Regions from separate parts of the Kitasatospora sp. NPDC057198 genome, predicted to be linked through region 1. Evidence: riboswitches for the same ligand, from Rfam matches in the RefSeq annotation. Region 1 holds a riboswitch; the other holds the start of a gene.
The links. A riboswitch is a leader RNA that binds a small molecule or an ion and turns the genes downstream of it on or off. The one in region 1 is predicted to bind cobalamin.

Region 1 (4,370 bases):
ACCTCGGCGCCCTGCACCTTGCGGACCAGGTGCAGGCAGGCGTCGATGCCCGCGGCGGTGCCGGCCGAGGTGATCACCGGGTGGTCGTCCACGTACAGCACGTCGGGTTCGACGGTGGTCAGCGGGAAGCGCTCGGCCATCAGCCCGGCGTACCGCCAGTGGGTGGTGCAGCGGCGGCCGTCGAGCAGGCCGGCCGCGCCGAGCAGGAAGCTGCCGGAGCAGATCGACAGCAGGTGGGCGCCGCGGTCGTGGGCGGCCCGCAGCGCCTCGGTGACCGCCGCGGGGTAGTGCGCGCGGATGCCGGTGGCGGTGGCGATCACCAGGTCGGCCTCGGCGATCCGCTCGGGGCCGTGCGGGACGTCGACGGTGAACCCGGCGTGGGTGCGCATCGGCCCGGGGCGGTCGCCGGCCAGCGCGAAGTCGTAGACCGGCAGGCCGGATTCGCTCCGGTCCAGGCCGAACACCTCGCAGGCCACGCCCAGTTCGAAGGGGTGGATCTCTTCCAGCACCACGACGGCGACGTTGTTCAGCATCCGCATGCCGCCAGGATGGCAGTGGCAGGATTTCGTGGCAATGGTGCGTTCCTGCCACTCGTTCCGGCCGCCCGGCCGCAGGACAGTGGAGCCATGACCACCGCGCTCGCCCTGCTGGGCCTCATCGGCAGTTTCGGACTCCTCGGCGTCCTGGTCGGCCGCGACCTGGACCGGCACGGCCGCCACGGCCGCGACAACGCGCACCGCCCCACCGGCTACCCGTCCGACCCGGACCTGGCGGACCGGCGCCGCCGCCCGTCCGGCACACTGTCCGGATGCAGCCCCCGCTCGTCCGCCGCGCCCTCGCCCGCGACCTCGCCGGAGCCGGGGAGGTCAGCGTCGAGGCGTTCGTCGGCGACGGCCACACCCGCCCCGGCTCGCCGTACGTCGACCTCCTGCGCGACGCCGCCCGCCGCGACCGGGAGGCCGAACTCCTGGTCGCCGTCGACGGCGCCGGAGCGGTGCTCGGCTGCGTGACCCTCGCGCCGGGCGGCACCGCGTGGGCGGACGTCGCCCGGCCCGGCGAAGGCGAGATCCGGATGCTCGCGGTCGGCGCGGCGGCCCGCGGCCGCGGCGTGGGCCGGGCGCTGGTGGCGGCGGCGGTCGAGCGCTGCCGGGAGCTGGGGCTGGCCGGGATGGCGTTCTCCACCCGTCCGGCGATGACCGCCGCGCACCGGCTCTACCGCGCCCTGGGCTTCGTCCGCTGCCCCGAACGGGACTGGTCGGCCGCCCCCGGGACGGACCTGCTGGTCTACACGATGCGGTTCTGACCCGCCCGGCGGACTTCCCGGTTTTTTCTCCGGCCGATCGGAAACCTCCGCGGCCCGTCCCCCGTTCTCCCCCTCGGCCGTCCGCTCCGGCGGGGCCGCCCAGGACACGCCGGGCGCGGGGCCGACGGTCCCTCAGGGGCCGTGCGGCCCGTTTCCGTTGTCTACGCGCGGCGCCACCGACGCGACACGCGCTACTACATCTGGTGCTTCCAGCTCCAGTCGCCACTACATGTATGCTCACTCTCGCTGTCGACGCAGGGGAATCCGGTGGGAATCCGGGGCTGCCCCGCAACGGTGAGCGGGCTGCAGCGACGCCCGCGCAGTCCGAGGACCTGCCGACGGTGTGCGACACGGCATCCCCGCAGACGCCATGCAGCACAGCTTTGCCGTCCGGTCTCGCGGGCGGACCGGGGGTGGTCTTCGGCGCGCCGGAACGCGTACGCGTTCCTTCGTGCTGCCCTCCCCTGGCCGCGTGCGGTGCCGGACACCCGAGAGCCACGTCCGCCGCCGCCACAGGAGAGAGTGCGCCTTGACCGTCGCCGCCTCAGTCACCCTGCCGTCCCAGGGATCCGCCGACGCCTTCACCGACCCCGGTGCGGCGTTGCTCCGGCTGCTCACCGACCGCAGCACCGACCTCCCCCAGGTGGACCCCGGCCACGTCGCCGCCGCCGCGCTGCGCGGCCGCCACGCCGGTTCGGACTTCGCCGAGCTGCGCGGGCTGGCCGTGGAGGCCGCCGCGTCGATGATCGCCGAGGACCCGCAGTACTCGAAGCTGGCCGCCCGCCTGCTGGCGCTGGAGATCCGCGACGAGGCCGCCACCCAGCACGTCACCTCGTTCTCCTCCTCGGTGGCCGTGGGCCACGCCGAGGGCCTGATCGGCGACGCCACGGCCGCGTTCGTGGCGCAGCACGCCGACCTGTTCGACTCGCTGATCGACGAGTCGGGCGACGACCGCTTCGAGTACTTCGGCCTGCGCACCGTGCAGTCCCGCTACCTGCTGCGCCACCCGATCACCCGCAAGGTGGTCGAGACCCCGCAGCACTTCCTGCTCCGCGTGGCGGCGGGCCTGGCGGTCGGCACCACCGAGGAGTCGGTGCGCGAGGTCGCCGAGCTGTACACCCTGATGAGCCGGCTGGAGTACCTGACCAGCTCGCCGACGCTGTTCAACTCCGGCACCCGGCACCCGCAGATGTCCTCCTGCTACCTGCTGGACTCGCCGCTGGACAACCTGGACTCGATCTACAACCGGTACGCCCAGATCGCCCGGCTGTCCAAGCACGCCGGCGGCATCGGCCTGTCCTACTCGCGGATCCGCTCGCGCGGCTCGCTGATCCGCGGCACCAACGGCAAGTCGAACGGCATCGTGCCGTTCCTGCGCACCCTGGACTCCTCCGTGGCGGCGGTCAACCAGGGCGGCCGGCGCAAGGGCGCGGCCTGCGTGTACCTGGAGACCTGGCACGCCGACATCGAGGAGTTCCTGGAGCTCCGCGACAACACCGGCGAGGAGGCCCGCCGGACCCACAACCTGAACCTGGCGCACTGGATCCCGGACGAGTTCATGCGCCGGGTCAACGCCAACGCCGACTGGTCGCTGTTCTCCCCGGCGGACGTGCCGGAGCTGGTCGACCTGTGGGGCGCCGAGTTCGACGAGGCGTACGTCAAGGCCGAGCTGGCGGGCAAGGCGGTGCGCACCATCCCCGCGCAGACCCTGTACGCCCGGATGATGCGCACCCTGGCGCAGACCGGCAACGGCTGGATGACCTTCAAGGACGCCTCCAACCGGGCCGCCAACCAGACCGCGCTGCCGGGCCGCACGGTGCACTCCTCGAACCTGTGCACCGAGATCCTGGAGGTCACCGACGACTCGGAGACCGCGGTCTGCAACCTCGGCTCGGTCAACCTGGGCGCGCACGTCGCCCCCGGCGCCACCGCCGCCGACCTGGTGAACGCGATGGACTGGGAGCGCCTGGACGCCACCGTCCGCACCGCGGTGACCTTCCTCGACCGCGTGATCGACATCAACTTCTACCCGACCACCGAGGCCGGGACGTCCAACTCCCGCTGGCGCCCGGTCGGCCTGGGCGTGATGGGCCTGCAGGACGTCTTCTTCCAGCTGCGGATCGACTTCGACTCCGCCGAGGCGGTCGCCCTCTCCACCCTGATCGCCGAGCGCATCATGCTCACCGCGTACGAGCGCTCCGCCGACCTGGCCGAGCAGTTCGGCCGGCACGAGGCGTACGGCGAGACCCGGGCCGCCCGCGGCCAGCTGCACATCGACCACTTCGGGTCCGCGAACCCGCACTGGGCCGGCCGCTGGGACGCGCTGCGCGAGCGGATCGCCGAGGTCGGCCTGCGCAACTCGCTGCTGCTGGCGATCGCCCCGACCGCGACCATCGCGTCCATCGCCGGCGTCTACGAGTGCATCGAGCCGCAGGTCTCCAACCTGTTCAAGCGCGAGACCCTCTCCGGCGAGTTCCTCCAGGTCAACCCGTACCTGGTGCGCGAGCTCAAGGAGCTCGGCGTCTGGGACCAGCAGACCCGGGACGCGCTGCGCGACGCCAACGGCTCCATCCAGGAGTTCAACTGGCTGCCGCAGGAGGTCCGTTCGCTGTACCGCACGGCGTGGGAGCTGCCGCAGCGCGCGCTGATCGACCTGGCCGCCGCCCGGCAGCCGTACATCGACCAGAGCCAGTCGCTGAACCTGTTCATGGCGGCGCCGACCATCGGCAAGCTCTCCTCGATGTACTCGTACGCCTGGAAGGTCGGTCTGAAGACCACCTACTACCTGCGCTCCCGCCCGGCGACCCGGATCGCCCAGGCCGCGTCCGGAGCCGCCCGCACCGCCGCCCCCGTCCCGGTGCAGTCCCCCGCCCTCTCCCAGGCCGAGCAGGACGCCATCGCCTGCTCGCTGGAGAACCCCGAGTCCTGCGAGGCGTGCCAGTGAGCACCGAAGACCAGAAGAAGATGCTGCTCGACCCCGGCTTCGAGCTGACGCTCCGTCCGATGCGCTACCCGTCGTTCTACGACCGGTACCGGGACGCGATCAAGAACACCTGGACGGTGGAGG
Region 2 (4,370 bases), on a different contig from region 1:
CGAACGGGGGCGGGAGGGCGCCTGTCGGGACCGGCTGGGCGGGTGGGGAATGCCCGCGGGGGCGTCCGTGTTGTGGCGTAGTGAAAACGGCAATCGTTGCCGGGAGAGGGAGGTCGAGACGATGGCACGCAGCGAACTGCGACCGGTGGTCACGCTCCGGTCCACGGCGGGGACGGGCTTCGCGTACGTGACCCGCAAGAACCGCCGCAACGACCCGGACCGGATGGTCCTGCGGAAGTTCGACCCGGTGGCCGGGCGGCACGTGGAGTTCCGCGAGGCCCGCTGACCCGCACCCGTCCGATCCAGCACGCACCCAGCGAGGAGGAGCAGCCATGCAGCAGGGAATCCACCCCGAGTACCGCCCGGTGGTGTTCCGGGACAAGACCGGGGGCCTGTCGTTCCTGACCCATTCCACCGCCGCGAGCGACCGCACGGTCGAGTGGGCGGACGGGCGGGCGTACCCGGTGGTCGACGTCGAGACGTCCTCGGCGAGCCACCCGTTCTACACCGGCCGGGCCCGCCTGATGGACACCGAGGGCCGGGTCGAGCTGTACCGGCGCCGGTACGGCGGCTGACGGCGCGAAGAGGGCCCCGGGGGCTTCCCCGGGGCCCTTCGCGCTACCTGCCCGGCGGGGGGACGGAGACGACCAGGGTGAACCGGCACGGCGCGTCGCCGTCGTTGCGGTAGCCGTGGGCGGCGGCGGCCTCGTAGGAGGCGGTGGAGCCGGCCGGGACGCGGTGGTCGCGGCCGTCCAGGGTGAGCGTGAGGGCGCCCTCGTCGACGCGGGCGATCTCGTAGGTGCCGGGCGGGTGCGGGTCGGAGGCGTGCGACTCGCCGGGGTGCAGCCGCCAGGTCCACAGCTCCAGCGGGCCGGGGGCCTCGGCGCCGCCGAGCAGGGTGCCGCTGCCGCCGCCGGGGCCGGTCCACAGCCGGACGGCGTCCTCGGCGGGGACGATCCGGACGGCGGAGGTGGCGTCGTAGTCGAGCAGCCGGGCGATCGAGGCGCCGAGCGCGTCGGCGAGCCGGGCCACGGTGCCGATGCTGGGGTTGGTGCGGCCCTGTTCGATCTGGACGACCATGCCGCGGCTGACCCCGGAGCGGGCGGCCAGCGCGTCCAGGGTGTGGCCGCGTTCGAGGCGCAGGCGCTTGAGGTTGCGGGCGAGGGCCTGGGTGACGAGGTCGGGTTCCGGCACGCGGGGTCCCTGTTCGGGTCGGGGCGGGCCGCGCTCCGGCGGCCGGGAGGTCCACCGAACTGTACTGCGCGGCCCGCCCGACGGGGCGTCAGGAGGCCCCGGCGCCCGTCCCCGCGAACGTCCGGGAGCGCCTGGCGATCCGCCAGTAGCCGATCGCGGCGGCCCAGACCACCACGAACAGGCCGACGATCACGAAGCCGACGTTGTCCAGGCTGAGGCCGGCGATCCAGCCGGTGACGGGGTCGGCCAGGTCGAACTTGTCGTGCAGCACCGCGACCAGCTCGATGGTGCCGATCACGAAGGCCACCGCGATCGACAGCCCGGTGATGGTCAGGTTGTAGTACACCTTGCGGACCGGGTTGGAGAACGCCCACTGGTAGGCGAAGTTCATGAACGTGCCGTCCAGGGTGTCGAACAGGCTCATCCCGGCGGCGAACAGCAGCGGCAGGCAGACCACCGCGTACCAGGGCAGCCCGGAGGCCGCGCCGGAGCCGGCCATCACCATCAGGGTCACCTCAGTGGCGGTGTCGAAGCCCAGGCCGAGCACCATCCCGACCGGGAACATCTGGCCGGGGCGGCTGATCGAGCGGGTGGCCCGGTTCAGCAGCCGGGCCAGCAGGCCCCGGGCGTTCAGGTGCTTCTCCAGCTCGGCCTCGTCGTACTGGCCCGCCCGCATCGCCCTGAACACCCGCCAGATGCCCAGCAGGGCCACCAGGTTGAGCGCCGCGATCAGGTAGAGGAAGACGCCGGACGCGGTGGTGCCGACGGTGCCGAGCACCCGGTGGGTGGCGGACTCCTCGTCCATCAGGGTGCCCGCCAGCGCCGTGCCGCCGGCCACCAGACCGGCCATGATCACCACCATCGAGGAGTGCCCGAGGGCGAACCAAAAGCCCACCGAGACCGGGCGGCGGCCGTCCGCCATCAGCTTGCGGGTGGTGTTGTCGATCACCGCGATGTGGTCGGCGTCGAAGGCGTGCCGCATGCCCAGGGTGTAGGCGGTGATGCCCAGGCCGATGCCGAACACCTGGGTGCCGACCTTGTACTCGTGCGGCGCCACCAGGAACAGCAGCGTCCCGAACGCCACCGCGTGCAGCGCCAGGATCACCGCCATCAGGCCGGCCGTGCGCAGGGTGTCCTCGCGCCGCCAGCGGAAGGAGGGAAGGGGGGATCCGGGTTCGTTCCCGGGCAGGGTCGACTCATGCGCGGTCATCCGCGTTCACGCTCCAGCACCTCGTGGATCACTTCGTGAGATGCCGTGGCCGGTCTCCTGGCTGACGGGGTGTTGCGCGCCGGCTCCCGGCCTTCCCGGCCGCGAGCGGCCAGTGGCACGGGGTGGGAGCCGACGACTCCCCGATCACAGTGGCGAGGGCCGCTCCGGACTCCCGCGACGCGCACGTGCGTGGCGTCGCGGTGCACCGGCTTCCCGAGCACCACGGCCCGCCCACCGTAGGCCCGGCGCGGGTGCGGCGGCAAGGGCGCGTCCGGGCCCGGTGGCGCAGATCACGCCTGGTCAGGACCGCACTGACGACGGATCAGGCCATCCAGAAGAAGACGCAGGTCATCCGCTTCTCCTCCAGCGTCGTGCCGTGGTAGGCGGTCGCGGTGTGGATCAGGTTGGCGGTGTAGAGCAGCAGCCGGTTGTGGCGGTGCGGGACGGCCAGGTCCTCGGTGAAGGAGTCCGGCGGGACGAAGCGGGTGCCCAGGGCGTCCACCAGGTTGTTGTGCGGGGCGATCACGCTGTTGCCGCCGAGGCGCCCGCCGGGGAAGCTCTGCCGGTAGAAGCTGGTGCCGCAGCCCTTCGGGACGGCCGGGTTGAGGTACAGCACGGCGGCGTAGCGGCACAGCGAGCGCGAGTCGGTGTGCGGGCGCGGCTCGCACTCCCCCGCGCCGACCACCTGCACGCAGTTGTGGTTGAAGGTGCCGCCCTCGGTCTCGTCCAGCGCCCAGATCCGCCCGGCCCCGGTGGCCGCCCGCACCAGCGCCTCCACGTGCGCCAGTTCGTCCGGTTCCAGCCCCGGCATCGCGCGCAGGCCGGGCCAGGACTCCGGCCGGTGCGGGTAGCCCTCGTCCCAGTCGGTGCGGGCCAGGTGCCGGGCGCGCACCGCGTCCGGGTCGGGGAGGACGTCGTCCAGCACCCAGTAGTCGCGTCCCCGGGTGGGCTTGCGGTACGGCAGGACCGGGAGCGCCGGGGTGGGGCGCGGGCCCTGGAACGGTTGCACGGGCATGGACCCGACAATAGGAGCGGCGTTCCGGGGCCTCGCCCAAGACGTGGTCAACCTTGCGTCAAGGCTTGCCGGGCCGGCGGCCGGTCAGGACCGCTGGCAGCTCGGGCACCAGAACAGGTTCCGGGCGGCCAACTCCTCGGCGCGGACCGGGGTTTCGCACACCAGGCAGGGCTGGTCGTGCCGGCGGTAGACGTACACCTCGCCGCCGTGGTCGTCCACCCGGGGCGGGCGGCCCATCGCCTCCGGGGTGTGCTCGGGGCGGACGGTGTCGATCCGGCCCGCGGCCACGCCCTCGCGCATCAGGGCGACCAGGTCGGCCCAGATCGCGCCCCACTCGGCGCGGGAGAGCTCGCGGCCGGGGCGGTGCGGGCTGATGCCGAGCCGGAACAGCACCTCGGCGCGGTACACGTTGCCGACGCCGGCCAGCACCTTCTGGTCCATCAGCAGGGCCGCGACCGTGCTGCCGCTGCGGGAGATCCGCCGCCACGCCGCGTCGCCCGCCTCGCCCGGACGCAGCGGGTCCGGCCCCAGGCGCTGGTGGACGGCGGCCTTCTCGGCGGGGGTGAGGAGCTCGCAGGCGGTCGGGCCGCGCAGGTCGGCGTAGCCGCTGTCGCCCACCATCCGCAGCCGGACCTGGCCGACCGGCGCCGGGGGCTCGCCCGTGCCGAAGGCGTACTTGCCGTACAGGCCCAGGTGCACGTGCAGCCAGTGCTCGCCGAAGCCGAGGAACAGGTGCTTGCCGTGCGCCTGCGCCTCGTCCAGCACCCGCCCGTCGATCAGCGCGGCGCCCTCCGCGAAGCGCCCCTGCGGGCTGGACACCCGGACCGGGCGGCCGCCGAACAGCGCGTCGTTCTCCCTGGCCAGGCGGTGGATCACATGCCCCTCGGGCACCGGCGTCAGCTCCCCGGTCGTGGTGGTCGGTACGGGTCCATTCTCCCAGGGCGCTCGGAC

Region 2: it holds a riboswitch for cobalamin, as region 1 does, so the genes downstream of both, ACFUEL_RS31440 (HoxN/HupN/NixA family nickel/cobalt transporter) here and ACFUEL_RS08310 (ribonucleoside-diphosphate reductase subunit alpha) in region 1, are expected to answer to the same signal.

The regions. Positions count from the first base shown of each region.
Region 1 covers NZ_JBHUWH010000046.1:8,183-12,552, forward strand. The annotation lists gene ACFUEL_RS08300 (helix-turn-helix domain-containing protein) at 1-533, opposite strand, end outside; gene ACFUEL_RS08305 (GNAT family N-acetyltransferase) at 809-1,303, shown strand; cobalamin riboswitch at 1,520-1,658, shown strand; gene ACFUEL_RS08310 (ribonucleoside-diphosphate reductase subunit alpha) at 1,833-4,247, shown strand; gene ACFUEL_RS08315 (ribonucleotide-diphosphate reductase subunit beta) at 4,268-4,370, shown strand, end outside.
Region 2 covers NZ_JBHUWH010000404.1:265-4,634, forward strand. The annotation lists gene rpmG (50S ribosomal protein L33) at 122-286, shown strand; gene ACFUEL_RS31430 (type B 50S ribosomal protein L31) at 333-575, shown strand; gene ACFUEL_RS31435 (XRE family transcriptional regulator) at 619-1,194, opposite strand; gene ACFUEL_RS31440 (HoxN/HupN/NixA family nickel/cobalt transporter) at 1,283-2,404, opposite strand; cobalamin riboswitch at 2,434-2,644, opposite strand; gene ACFUEL_RS31445 (DUF6445 family protein) at 2,727-3,419, opposite strand; gene ACFUEL_RS31450 (Fpg/Nei family DNA glycosylase) at 3,504-4,310, opposite strand.